3 regions of the Geotalea daltonii FRC-32 genome follow, and region 2 is predicted to be linked to each of the others. Evidence: riboswitches for the same ligand, from Rfam matches in the RefSeq annotation. Region 2 holds a riboswitch; each other region holds the start of a gene.

Region 1 (4,419 bases), 680 kb from region 2:
ATAATTTCTCTTTCCTCCTTTTTGCTTCCAGCGGTTATTTCTCTATGTTAATCTATCATTCCCGCGAGGATTGTCCACCCACTGAGGTAGCAATGGTTTGCAGATGCAGTTGAAACAACTTCTTGAATCCCTTTATGCCGACAGATCTACCGTTCATCTGGCGAACGACCCTCTATCCTTCTGTCACCGCTACATTCTCCCTGCAGACCAGGAAATAGCCGGCTTTATCGCCGCTGCCTTCGCTTATGGCAACGTCAAAATAATCCTGAGAAACCTGGAATCCATCTTCAGTAAAATGGGACATTCACCCCGGAAGTTTGTAGAAGAGTTAGAACCTGCCGCAGCCCTCCAACTATTCGCCGGTTTTAAACATCGCTTCAACGATGGTCGGGATCTCTGCGCCTTGCTGCTGGCCTGCCAACTGATGATCGACGAAGCCGACTCCATCGGCGAATATTTCCTCAGTTGCCACGATGCTGCCGCCGAAGACATCACCGAATCCCTGACCCTGTTCACCGAAAATATTCAGGCAATGGATTTCTCCCCGGTCTTCGGTTCGTCAACTATCCCGGCTGATTCTTATTTCCGTTTTTTCTTCCCCTCTCCCGCCTCCGGAAGCGCCTGCAAAAGGCTCTGCATGTATCTGCGCTGGATGGTCCGGCCAGCGGACGGCATTGATCTCGGACTGTGGAAAAAAGTCTCACCGGCCCAACTGGTGATCCCGGTAGATGCCCACATCCAGCGCATCGGCCGTTTTCTCGGCTTCACCAGTCGCAAGCAGGCAGACTGGCGAATGGCAAGGGAAATCACCGCCGCGTTGAAGAAGCTCGATCCCGACGATCCGGTCAAATACGATTTCAGCCTTTGCCATCTGGGAATCTCCGAAGGCTGCAACGGCAAGAATCTGACCAAATGCCTGTCCTGCCCGATCAGGGAAGTGTGCGACCCTTCGGAAGAGACGGCTTGAAAGGAGCATGAACCGATGAAGAAACTTCTCACCTGGGGAGGCACAGGGCTGCTCATCTCCGCATTTCTTGACCCGATCATTTACTCCGGCTTGGACAAGCCGGTCCCCTGGCTGCGGGACCTTGCCATGGCCGCGGGAGGCGTGGCCTGCCTCTTTCTGCTCGTCAAGTACCGCAATCAGCTGTAAATTTGCCGTTGACAAAAGAAAGCCGCTCCCTTATCCTTTGCCCTACAATTGAATATGCAGACCTGCTTATCAAGAGTGGTGGAGGGAAAAGGCCCTGTGAAACCACAGCAACCGGTTGATCCGAAAGGACGGCGTCAGGTGCTAAATCCTGCCCATTGGGTAAAGATGAGAGAGGCGCTTTAGATCGATCAACACCAAAGCCCCTTCTCGTTATCCGGAAGGGGCTTTTTCCATACAAAAGGCATGTTATGACAGTCGGCATAGTTGAAGAAAAATCTATCACCTTCCAAACTGACCTCCGCCTGGAAAGCGGCCGCATCCTCGGGCCGATCACCATTGCCTATGAAACTTACGGCATCCTTAATGCCGATCGCTCAAACGCCATCATGGTTACCCATGCATGGACCGGCAGTGCCCACCTGGCAGGCAGATACTGCGAGAGTGAGCAGAAACCGGGATGGTGGAATGAAATTGTCGGCCCCGGCAAACTGCTGGATACCAACCGCTACTTTGTTATCTGCTCCAATGTGATCGGCTCCTGCTTCGGCTCCACCGGTCCTGCATCCATAAACCCCAAGACCGGAAAAAAGTACGCCCTGACCTTCCCGGTCATTACCGTCCGCGACATGGTACGTGCCCAGGCGCTGCTCATCGACCATCTGGGCATTGAGCGCCTTCATGCGGTAATGGGGGGAAGCATGGGGGGAATGCAGGCACTGGAGTGGGCAACCCAGTTCCCGGACCGCATTGCCTCGGCCGTCATCCTCGCCACCACGCCGCGCCCGTCGGCACAGGCCATCAGTCTCAATGCCGTAGCCCGCTGGGCCATATTCAACGATCCCACCTGGAAAAAGGGGGAATACCGCAAAAATCCACGGGACGGCCTGGCCCTTGCACGGGGCATCGGCCACATCACCTTCCTCTCCGATGAATCCATGACCGCCAAGTTCGGCCGGCGTTTTTCCGCCAAGGACGGCCAGTTCGACTTCTTCGGCCAGTTCGAGGTGGAGCGCTACCTGAACTACAACGGCTACAACTTTGTCGACCGTTTCGACACCAACGCCTTTCTCTACCTGGCCAAAGCCCTTGACCTTTACGACGTGGCCTGGGGCTATGAATCACTGGAAGAAGCCTTTGCCCAAGTCAAGGCCCCCATGCAGTTCTTCGCCTTCTCCTCCGACTGGCTCTATCCCCCTCCCCAGACGGAGGAAATGGTCAGAATGCTGAAAAAACTCGGCAAACCGGTGGAATACCACCTGATCAATTCGGCTTATGGCCATGACGCCTTCCTCCTTGAGCATGAAACATTCACCCCCATGGTCAGGGATTTCCTGAAAAAAGCCGGTGCATAACAGGCCATTCTCTGCAGAGGTCCGCCGATGGCGCTGAGAGTAATTACCAGCAACCGTATGGAAGTCCTCGTCGAGGAACTGGCCTCAGTGGTGAAGAGGCCCCTTGCTTCCGTCTTCGTTCCGGAGATCATCGTTGTCCAGAGCAAGGGAATGCAACGCTGGCTGGCCATGGAACTGGCAAAGAACCTGGGGGTGTGGGCCAATGCCGAGTTTCCTTTTCCCAATGCCCTCATCGATCAGCTTTTCACCAGCGTCATTCCCAACCTTACCGCCCCCCCCGAAATATCTTCCTTCCATCCAGATGTGCTCACCTGGCGCATCATGGAGGTGTTACCCGGCTATCTGGAACAGGCCGATTTTCAACCCCTGGCCGCCTATCTGGCCGAGGACCCTGCCGGACTGAAACGCCTGCAGCTGGCAGGCGTCATTGCCGATACCTACGATCAATACACTATTTATCGGTCTGACTTGCTGGCCTCCTGGGAGAATGGAGCAGCTGACGGCTGGCAGGCGTCATTGTGGCGGGAACTGGTCAAAAACAGCTCCCACCACCGGGCGTCCCTGCTGATGCAGTTTCGCCGCCAACTGGGCCGCGGGAAACAAAAACCCGTCGATCTTCCCCAGCGTATCTCACTAATCGGTATCCCCACCCTTCCACCCTTTCACCTGGAGGTCCTCACCGCCATCGCCCGGCACACCGAAGTCAACCTATTCCTCCTCAATCCATGCCGCCAGTATTGGGGCAAGATCGTACCGGAGAGGACGCTGCCCAGGATCGGCCAACAGGAATTCGATTTCAGCGGCGGAGCGGACTATTTCGAGACCGGCAATCCATTGCTCGCCTCTTTCGGCCGCACCGGAAGGGACTTCTTCGAGACTCTGATCAACGACTGCGGAGAAGTTGCCCCTGAGGAATCTTTTATGGAGCCGGACGGAAACTGCCTGCTCCACGCCATACAAGGGGATATACTAGACCTGCGGGACCGGCGCAGTGAACAGAAGAGTATCGTCTCCTGCACGGATGATTCCCTGCGCATCCACTCCTGCCACAGCCCAATGCGCGAAGTAGAGGTGCTCTACGACCAGCTGCTCCACCGACTTGATCAGGATCCATCCATGTCCCCCCGGGATATCCTGGTCATGACGCCAGACATCGAAAGCTACGCCCCCTATATCTCCGCGGTGTTCGGCAGCCCGGAACGTGCAGAGGAAAAGATTCCCTTTTCCATCGCCGACCGCAGCCTGCGCCGTGAGGGAGAAGCCGCCGAAACATTCCTCGCCATTCTCGATCTCTGCGGTAGCCGCTTCACCGTCACCCAGGTACTCGACATTGTGGAAGCAGCACCCATCCTGCGCCGTTATGGGCTAGCCACAGGCGATCTGGATCTGATCCGCCAGTGGCTGTCCGCCACCAACGTCCGTTGGGGAATCGATGCCCACACCCGTAGCGAACATGGTCTTCCCTCCTTTGGAGAGAATTCCTGGCGGGCCGGGCTTGATCGTCTCCTCCTCGGCTACGCCATGGCCGGCAACGACAACAGGTTCTTCGCCGGAATTCTCCCCTATGACCATGTGGAAGGGTCGGATACCGTCGTGCTGGGGCGGTTTCTCGAATTGTGCGAAACTCTTTTCCGGACCGCAGCCCGCCTGACAAAGCCGCGGCACCTTCATGAATGGACCGGGGAACTGCGCACGCTCATAACGACCTTCTTTGCCCCGGATGACCTGAACGATGAAGATGACATTGGCGGTTTGCTCCGGGTTATCGACCTGCTGGAGAGTTGCGGCAGCATGGCCATGTTCACCGGCGCCGTCGGGATTGAGGTGATCAGGTCCTGGGTGGGGGAAAAACTTGACCGGCAACAGCGGGGCTTCGGCTTTCTCACCGGCGGGATCACCTTCTGCGCCATGCTT
Region 2 (4,419 bases):
TAACCCCCGCCGTGGAACAGGTGGGAATGGCGTCTTTGGGCGGCGGCGTAGGAAAGATGCAACGGTAGCAGGCCGACTTACCCGGCTCGATAGTGATGGTCTGGCCGTCGAACTGGAGAATGCCGCCGTGGGAATAGGGCTTACCGGCCAGCACACAGGCATCATTGATAAGAAACTTGGCAGCGAAGTTGTCGGTGCCGTCGATGACGAAATCATAGTCCTTGATGATGTCGGTGATATTGGCGGCGCTGATCCATTCCTCGTAAGTGTTGACCGTGAGTTCGGGATTGATGGCCTGCATCTTTTCCTTGGCGGATAGCACCTTGGCGATCCCCACATCCTTGGTCTGGTGTATCACCTGGCGCTGCAGGTTGGAAAGATCGACCACATCGGCATCGGCAATGCCGATGGTGCCGACCCCGGCCGCCGCCAGATAGAGGGCAATGGGGGAGCCTAGGCCACCGGCGCCGATGATCATCACCTTGCCGTCAAACAATTTTTTCTGCCCCTTGCCGCCAACTTCCTTGAGGATGATGTGGCGGGAATAGCGGGCTATCTGGTCTTCTGTCAGCATTAGAGGTTCCCTCCACCCATGAAATAGAGGAATTCCACCGTGTCGCCGTCCTTGACCATGGTCTGGCCGAAATTGTCACGCTCCAGGATGTCGCCATTCAGCTCCACCGTCACGTAGTCGGGCTGCTCCACCTTCAGTTCCACCAACAGAGCATTGACGTCCAGATTATCCTTGCCCGCTATTGTTGCCGCTTTGCCGTTTACCGTCAGATTCATCTCTCATCTCCTTCTTTACAATTGGTCCAAGGATAACCGAAAATCCTCGATAATGTCATTTATGTTTTCAATGCCCGTCGACACCCGCACCATCTCTTCACCCACCCCCATCAGCCCCTTTTCCTCCGGGCCGAAGTCGGCACAGATGGTGCTCGCGGGATGGATGACCAGTGTCTTTGCGTCGCCTATATTGGCCAGATTCCGCGCCAGCCTTACCCCGTTGATAAAACTGAAAGCAGCCACCTTGTCGGCCAGACCGAAGGTCAGAACTCCACCGAATCTGTCCCCATATAACTTTTTCGCCGCTTGGTGGTAAGGGTTGTCGGCAAGGCCCGGATAATTCACCCAGGCAACCTTTGGCTGTAACTGGAGGAATTGGGCCAGCTTCAGGGCGTTGCTGCAGTGACGCTCCATGCGCAAGGCCAGGGTCTCGATTCCTTCCGACAAGAGGAATGAGTTCATGGGAGCAGCACAGGCGCCAAAATCCTTATGGATCAACTTTCTTACCCTGGCGGTAAAGGCAAAGCCGCGATATTTTTTGAAGAACAGCTCAAAGTGTGGAAATTTAGCGCTCTGCCAGTTGAACCGGCCGACATCGATAATGGCGCCACCGATGGCACTGCCGGTGCCGTTGATGAACTTGCTCGTCGAATGAACAACGATATCCGCTCCCAGATCCTTTCCCGTGGCCAGATAGGGAGTAGTCACCGTTGCATCCACCATGAGCGGGATACCTGCTTCCCTGGCAAGTTGGGCAACTGCTGGGATATCTGGCACATCCATTTTTGGATTGCCGATCGTTTCCAGAAAAATGAGGCGGGTTTTTTCGTTTATACCCGCTTTTACTGCCTCTAAATCAGTGGGATCCACAAAGCGGGTGGTGATGCCGTAGGCAGACAGGGTATCGCGGAACAGGGAAAAAGTGCCGCCAAAGAGTGATGAGGAGGAAAGGATTTCATCACCTGCCCGGACGATGGCCATGACCGCTGTGGTAATGGCAGCCATGCCCGAAGCAGTGGCGACTGCCGATTGCCCCCCTTCCAGGACCGCCAGTCGCTTCTCCAGGCTTTCCGTCGTCGGATTGCCGACCCGGGTATATACCTGGCCGATCTTTCGGCCGCGAAAGATATCCTCCAGGTCCTCAGCCGTGGCATGGGCAAAGGAAGAGGACTGAACGATAGGCACGGTGGTTGCTCCGGCCGGTCCCGGCTCCAGACCTCCATGGATCAGCAATGTTTCAAATCCGTATGTTCTGGCCTTGTCTGTCATACTCTCCCCTTACAAAAAAAGCCCCTTTGGGTTAGCAGGGGCTTCGTGCGAGATTTTCGCCAAGCACCCACCTCATCTTCGCCGGTTACTTATCGGCAGGAATTAGCACCCGTTGCAATAAAAAATGCACAGGTTGCTGTGGTTTCGCAGGGCCTTTCCCTCCACCACTCTCGATAAAGAAGGTTGAAATTTTGATATGACTCTATGGTACTTTAACTAAATTGTAAAGTTAATTTTTGCGTATTACTGCACTTTTTTACTATTAAATAAAAATCCCTTTTTACATTCATTTAGTCAACATTAATTCAGCCATTAAAAAAGGCGACCCCTAAGAGATCGCCTTTTATAACTGCAACCGGATTTAATTCTAAACCGTCTGCGTTACCAAGGGCAGCAGTGCCTGCTTCATTTTTTTCAGGGCTCCTTCCTCGATCTGCCTTACCCTTTCCCGGGAGATGGAAAAATGATCGGCAATCTCCTGGAGCGTCAGGGGACTCTCGGCAGAAACCCTCTGTTCGATGACATAGCGCTCCTTCTCATTGAGGCAGGTCAAGGCTGAGGCGACCTGCTTCTCCAGGAGAGCGCTCTCCTGTGCTTCAGCCAGAAGCTCCTCCTGATTGCGCCGCTCGTCGGGGAGGCTCTCCAGCATGGTCAACCCTTCTCCGGTAATCACCTGGGCGTCGAGAAAAAAATCTCCCCGCATCCGCTGGTCCATTTCCGCCACTTCCGTTTCCTTCACATCGAGGGCTTCGGCTGTCGCCTGAAAATCTTCGCCGCCACCAGTCATATTCCTGATGGCACTTTTAGCCTGGTTCAGCTTAAAAAACAGCTTCCTTTGCGCTTGGGTGGTGCCGATCTTCAAAAGGCTCCAGGCAGAGATGATGTGATTCTGGATATAAGCGCGGATCCACCAGACGGCGTAGGAAATGAGTCGAAAGCCCTTGTGCGGATTGAACTTGCGCACAGCCATCATCAGCCCCACATTGCCTTCCTGGATCAGGTCCAGCATCTTCATGCCGTAGGCGCGATATTCGCCGGCAATCTTCACCACAAAGCGGAGATTTGAGGTGATCAGTTTGTGCGCCGCTTCCAGGTCCTTCTTTTCATAGAACCTGACTGCGCATTCATGCTCCTCCTCAGGAGAAAGGACCGGAAAACGCTTGATTTCAGCAAGGTAGAGACTCAGATTATCGACTACGACAGGCATTGAATAGTTCATTTGAATCCTCCTGAATGCAGGGCCAGCATCTTTAGCACTCTTCAGAATCGAGTGCTAATAATTTAACAACAGCCGGAAGAAAAATCAATAGGCAAAAGATTTAAAAGAAGTACGCAGCAAGCATTACAGGTGGGCAAATGGTTCTAAAAACCTTGCCGGGCAATGACATATATGATACATGATTAGGACATTAATAACGACGCATGGCGCCGGTAAACCGGAGGTTCAAGCAGATGGAAATCAAGAAGGTTTCTCTTCCCGAAGAGAAAAGAAAGACAAAGATAGCAGATGAGTCGCAGCTCGGTTTTGGCAAGATTTTTACCGACCGCATGCTGATGGTGGAATGGAAAGGCGGCAAGGGCTGGGTCGATGCCCGGATTGAACCCTATGCCCCTTTTGTCCTCGACCCGTCTTGCCTGGTGTTTCATTATGCGCAGGAGATTTTCGAAGGATTGAAGGCCTACCGCTGGTCCGACGGCAGCATCGCCCTGTTCCGGCCGGAAATGAATGCCCGGCGTTTCAATGTCTCTGCTGACCGGCTCTGCATGCCCCAGGTCCCGGAAGAGCTCTTCCTGCAGGGGATCAAGGAACTGGTACAGCTGGAAAAGGACTGGGTGCCTTCCGCCGATGGGACATCCCTCTACATCAGACCGGCCATGATCGCCGTAGAACCGGTGCTTGGCGTCCATCCCTCCGATCACTACTATTTCTTTGTCATTCTCTCGCCGGTGGGCGCCTATTATGCCTCAGGCTTCAACCCCATAAAACTGCTGGTGGAAGACCGCTATGTCCGGGCAACGCCGGGTGGAACCGGTGAGGCAAAGACCGGCGGCAACTATGCCAGCTCCCTGAAAGCGGGACTGGAAGCAAAGAAAAAGGGCTACGACCAGGTGCTGTGGCTGGACGGCGTTAACAAGCGCTATATCGAGGAAGTTGGCGCCATGAACATGCTCTTCGCCTATGAAGACCGTATCGTCACCGCCCCGCTGGACGGCTCAATCCTCCACGGCATCACCCGTGACTCGGTGCTCACCCTGGCTAAATCACTGGGGATCAAAATTGAAGAGCGCAAGATCGACGTGGTGGAACTGATGAACGACATCCGTTCCGGCAAGGTTAAGGAAGCCTTCGGCAGCGGCACG
Region 3 (4,419 bases), 690 kb from region 2:
GTCTCCTCCAGTGCATCCCGGGTGGGGTTGCCCGAGCGGGCATAGTCGTACTTGCCGAAATGGTCAACAGACTCCTGGGCGAAGGTGGAGACTTGGTAGATAGGCACCGACAGCCCCTTTGCGTATGGATCGATGCTATGCTTGTTGTGAATGATCTGCGTGCCGAACTTCATGCTTCCCCCTTTTCTTCCTGTGCAAAGGCCTGTTCCAGATCTGCAATGAGATCGTTGACATCTTCGATTCCCACCGACAGCCGCAACAGTACATTATTGATGCCCAACCTGGCTCTTATCTCGGCCTTTATATCGGCATGGGTCTGCAACTCGGGGAAGGTGATCAAGGTCTCCACCCCGCCAAGGCTTTCCGCAAAGGAGATCAAACGCGTCTTGAGCAGCAGCGTCTCCACCAATGCCGGATCGGTTACCTCGAAGGCTATCATGGCGCCGAATCCTCGAGCCTGGCCTTTCAATAGATCATGACCTGCATGTCCTGCAAGCCCCGGATAATGAACTTTTGCCACCGTTGGGTGTCCCTCCAGCCAGGATGCCAGGGCAGCTGCATTTTCCTGCTGCCGGTCCATCCTGACGCTCAGAGTTTTCATGCCGCGGATCACCAGCCATGAATCCTGGGGTCCCAGCACGGCACCGACCGAGTTCTGCAGGAAATAAATGCGCTCAGCGAGCTGGGGATCTTTCGCCACAACGAGACCGGCAATGGTGTCATTATGACCTGCCAGGTATTTGGAGGCGCTGTAAACGGTGATGTCCGCCCCAAGGTCCAGTGGCCGGAGCAGGTATGGCGTCAGAAAAGTATTGTCGACGATGCAGAGCAGCTGCCGCTCCCGGCAGAGGTTGCTCAAAGCCCTAATGTCCGCCACCTTCAGCAGCGGATTGGTCAGAGATTCAACGAAGAGTGCCTTGGTATTGGGCTTAAGAGCTGCCGCCACCTCGTCCAGGGAGGAAGTATCCACATAGGTGAACTCCAGGCCGTACTGGTGGAAGATCTGCTCGAAGAGTCGGTAAGTGCCGCCGTACAGGTCCTCTGTGACGATCAGGTGGTCGCCACGCTGAAACAGCATGAGCAGGTTAGTTATCGCTGCCATCCCCGAGGCATAGGCAAAACCCCTCGCCCCCCCATCGAGACGGGCAATGCCCTCTTCCAATGCCTGCCTGGTCGGATTGCCCGAGCGGCTGTAGTCATAGCCGGTACTCTGCCCCAGTCCGGGATGCCTGAAAGTTGCAGTCTGATAAATGGGAACGGTAACCGCCCCCGTCCTTGAATCCCAATCCAGCCCAATCTGTACTGCCTCTGTCGAAATGTGCATCGCGTCACCCCCATTTAATTTATTCACCAGTGCGGAGAACCGTAATTTATCTGCCGCAATGAAAAAATCCCCTTCCGGGGCAGGAAGAGGATTCTGGTGATGTTCTTCTCTTCCTTATCTCCCGAAACCTAAGTTTCGCAGGATTTGGCACCTTCCCTTTGCAGGGGGTTGCCGCGACGTCACAGGGCCGGTCCCTCAGTCGCTCTTGATAAGAATGTTATTCGGTTGTTTGTTTACTAATTCACTTGCAACAAAGCGTACTGATACACTATCAATGTGATAGTCTTGTGTCAATGTATTTTTTGCTTTATTTCTGGACCCGAACCTTGTCCTTCAAAAAGACGACAAAGGCGCCGCTCCCCCCCATCTGCCGAGGGGCCGGGGCGAATTCGGCGACCATTTCCTTTCCCTTGTCGCGCAGCCAGCCGGCAACAGCCGCTTGCAACACGGGCTCGCCGGAAGAGTTGTTTCCTTTTCCGGTAATAACCAGGACTGCCTTCTGTGCGCGATTATAGGCGCCTGTCACGAATCGAGCCAAGCTTTCCACTGCCTCATCCCTGGTCAGGCCATGAAGATCCAGCTGAAAGTCGATGCGGATCGTCCCACGCCTGAGCTGCCGCAGCCTGTTTTGGTTCAAGGGCCGCAGGGGTTCCACATCATCGGGCAACTCATCCTGAAAGACCACATCCATTTCCAGCTTTTCCAACGCCTTGAGAAAGACCTTCCTTTCGCTATCGTCAATCCGCTGTACAACTGGCGGTTTCGATGGAACAGCTTTACCTGAAGTCTTTGTATTTTCGTCCATTCTCCGCACATCGGCCACTTCACGGAGAAACAGAGTCAGATCATCGTCAACGGCAGGCGGTGGTTCAGTTGCTGGCGGAGGAGACACCGGCTTTTTGGAGTCAGTGGCTGGTTTCGCCTCGATGCCTTTCAGTGATTTGAAGGGGTTATGGGAGAAGTTTCCTTCTTTCGGCAAAGGCTGCTTTTTTTCTTTTTTCATCCAGTTGCAGAGGGAGCCGAAGACGGGCCCTTATCCTTTCAGTTATTTTCACAATGCAGGTGCACCTACTCCTTTGGTACAAGGATGATCTCGATCCGCCTGTTCTTTGCTTTACCTTCACGGGAATCATTGGCGGCAACCGGTTTGAATTCCCCGTAGGCAATAGCCGACAGGTTGAGCGGATCAATGCCCTGTTGCTGCAGATAACGGGTTACATTTATGGCACGAGCGGCGGAAAGTTCCCAATTGGTCTGGTATTTTTTCGCCAGGGCACCGCCTATCTGGTCATTGTCCGTATGGCCCTCGATGCGGATAGACTTGTCCTTGATGTTTTTCAGGATATCGATTACCTTCTGCAGGACAATGAGTCCTTCCGGCTTGATTTCTGCCTTTCCGGAGTCAAAGAGAACAGCGTCCACCATATTGACGGTCAGCTTCCCCTTGAGCTCAGAGATGGTCACCTGACCCTGGGAAATCTCACTCTTCATTTTTTCCAGCAGATCCTCATATGTCTTGCTGGTTTTCTGTACCTCTTCTTCCTTTGCTTTCTTCAGGTTTGCTATCTCGTCCTTCAGCCTGGCATTCTCAGTCTCCAGGTCGGTCACCTTCTGCCTCAGCTCTGATATATTCTTTGACAAGGTATCCGATTTGGCCTTGAGCACCTTGTCCAGTTCCTTGTTATCGGCTGCAAGTTTTTCCTTGTCCTTGTTGGCTGCAGCCAAATCCTTCGTCAGCTTGCTCACCGATGACTTCAATATCTCATTTTCTGCCGACAGGGCATCGTATTGCTGCTGCAGCGATGTCAGGCTCTTGTTCAGCGATTCCGCCTCTTCCACCTTCTTCAGATATTTGCCCTCGCCCACCAGGCAACCTGACAGACAGAGAGAAAGCAGCGACACCGTTACCATCAAGCAGACTCTTCTCAACATGATCAACCTCCTCCTTTTATGGGTGACAGTCAACCACCCTCTACGCAAAAACATGCAGCCATGGACAATTGATATAAAGCACCAGTTGGCAAATGAACTGACCCCAGAGACAAGATGCCACCAGGAGAACCGGCATCTCCCGGCAGGTTTCTCAAAATATCAAGAAGATGTATCCGCGTCGTCGACAAACTCCTTAAGAGCGTCCGCTTCCTCTTGGCCATCTGTGGCACGTTTTTCACAGAGCACCGAATCCATGTCGATCCTTTTGAAACTGAGGCCAATACCGGTATCAGTCCTGCGTACAACTGTCGCCGGAATGGTAAAGGAAAATTTCTCCTCAGACCCCTTGAAGTTTATGCTGACCTTTACCGGTTCATTTACGGCAATGACCTGAGTGGTCTTGACAAATAATCCTTTTAGACTAAGGTCTGCCACTTCCCCCGTGAAGGTCACATTATTATAGGTAATATGAGCGTCAGCCTTGAAACTGAACCGATCGAATTTTCTTTGCGTCACAAAAAGTCCTTTCCTCACCCATGCCTTGGGTCTACGTTAAAACGTTGCCAGATTACCACATCTTTTTTTAAAGCGAAAGGAAGAGTTATCCCTTCTAATGTCACCCAAGAAGTCATTATTTTGACTTCTTGGGTGACATTGAAATGAATCTAATGGGATAATTTTCTACGTCTGCACCTAATAAATACCTGTAATGCAAAGCAATTACCATTATACAAAGATGGCAAAGATATTGCATATAGTGATTTACTTCACGTTTTACATCCAATTTCAAGCTGTAAAACTTCGGGAGCATAGGGAACCATGAAAAAGGAGCGGATACTTTCGACTGTCGAAAACATCGGTTTATCTAACCCGGCTGGCGAGGACAATGACGGGAGTGGTCAGAAAGCACCGGATCTTATCCGACAACTGAATGAGGCACTGTTCCTGGCAAAATTCATGGGCGCAGTAAATGCCACTCTGGATCCCGATGATGTCTGTGCCATAGCATCAAGAATCCTCTTCGATTACATCGTCTACCAACGGATCGTCTTTACCCTTGAGCTGGACAGCGGCTGCAAAACCTTCAGCTTCTCACCTCTGGAAGATAGAAGCGCAGAATCGACACTGGAGACAGGAGGCGAGGCCGACAGCGACAACAAACC

What was found. Region 2 has a riboswitch for S-adenosylmethionine ahead of GEOB_RS03960 (O-acetylhomoserine aminocarboxypropyltransferase/cysteine synthase family protein). Riboswitches for the same ligand answer to the same signal wherever they lie in the genome.
Region 1: it holds a riboswitch for S-adenosylmethionine, as region 2 does, so the genes downstream of both, metX (homoserine O-acetyltransferase MetX) here and GEOB_RS03960 (O-acetylhomoserine aminocarboxypropyltransferase/cysteine synthase family protein) in region 2, are expected to answer to the same signal.
Region 3: it holds a riboswitch for S-adenosylmethionine, as region 2 does, so the genes downstream of both, GEOB_RS07030 (trans-sulfuration enzyme family protein) here and GEOB_RS03960 (O-acetylhomoserine aminocarboxypropyltransferase/cysteine synthase family protein) in region 2, are expected to answer to the same signal.

What each region holds. Positions count from the first base shown of each region.
Region 1 covers NC_011979.1:1,540,650-1,545,068, reverse strand. Annotated here, with positions in the region: gene GEOB_RS06945 (pyridoxamine 5'-phosphate oxidase family protein) at 1-2, opposite strand, end outside; gene GEOB_RS06940 (TIGR02757 family protein) at 104-967, shown strand; gene GEOB_RS20285 (hypothetical protein) at 983-1,153, shown strand; SAM riboswitch class I at 1,217-1,325, shown strand; gene metX (homoserine O-acetyltransferase MetX) at 1,402-2,505, shown strand; gene recC (exodeoxyribonuclease V subunit gamma) at 2,533-4,419, shown strand, end outside.
Region 2 covers NC_011979.1:862,861-867,279, reverse strand. Annotated here, with positions in the region: gene GEOB_RS03970 (HesA/MoeB/ThiF family protein) at 1-574, opposite strand, end outside; gene thiS (sulfur carrier protein ThiS) at 574-789, opposite strand; gene GEOB_RS03960 (O-acetylhomoserine aminocarboxypropyltransferase/cysteine synthase family protein) at 805-2,058, opposite strand; SAM riboswitch class I at 2,128-2,238, opposite strand; gene rpoH (RNA polymerase sigma factor RpoH) at 2,426-3,277, opposite strand; gene GEOB_RS03950 (branched-chain amino acid aminotransferase) at 3,511-4,419, shown strand, end outside.
Region 3 covers NC_011979.1:1,556,785-1,561,203, reverse strand. Annotated here, with positions in the region: gene GEOB_RS07035 (trans-sulfuration enzyme family protein) at 1-173, opposite strand, end outside; gene GEOB_RS07030 (trans-sulfuration enzyme family protein) at 170-1,324, opposite strand; SAM riboswitch class I at 1,436-1,539, opposite strand; gene GEOB_RS07025 (Smr/MutS family protein) at 1,632-2,327, opposite strand; gene GEOB_RS07020 (OmpA/MotB family protein) at 2,393-3,256, opposite strand; gene GEOB_RS07015 (PilZ domain-containing protein) at 3,416-3,772, opposite strand; gene GEOB_RS07010 (GGDEF domain-containing protein) at 4,076-4,419, shown strand, end outside.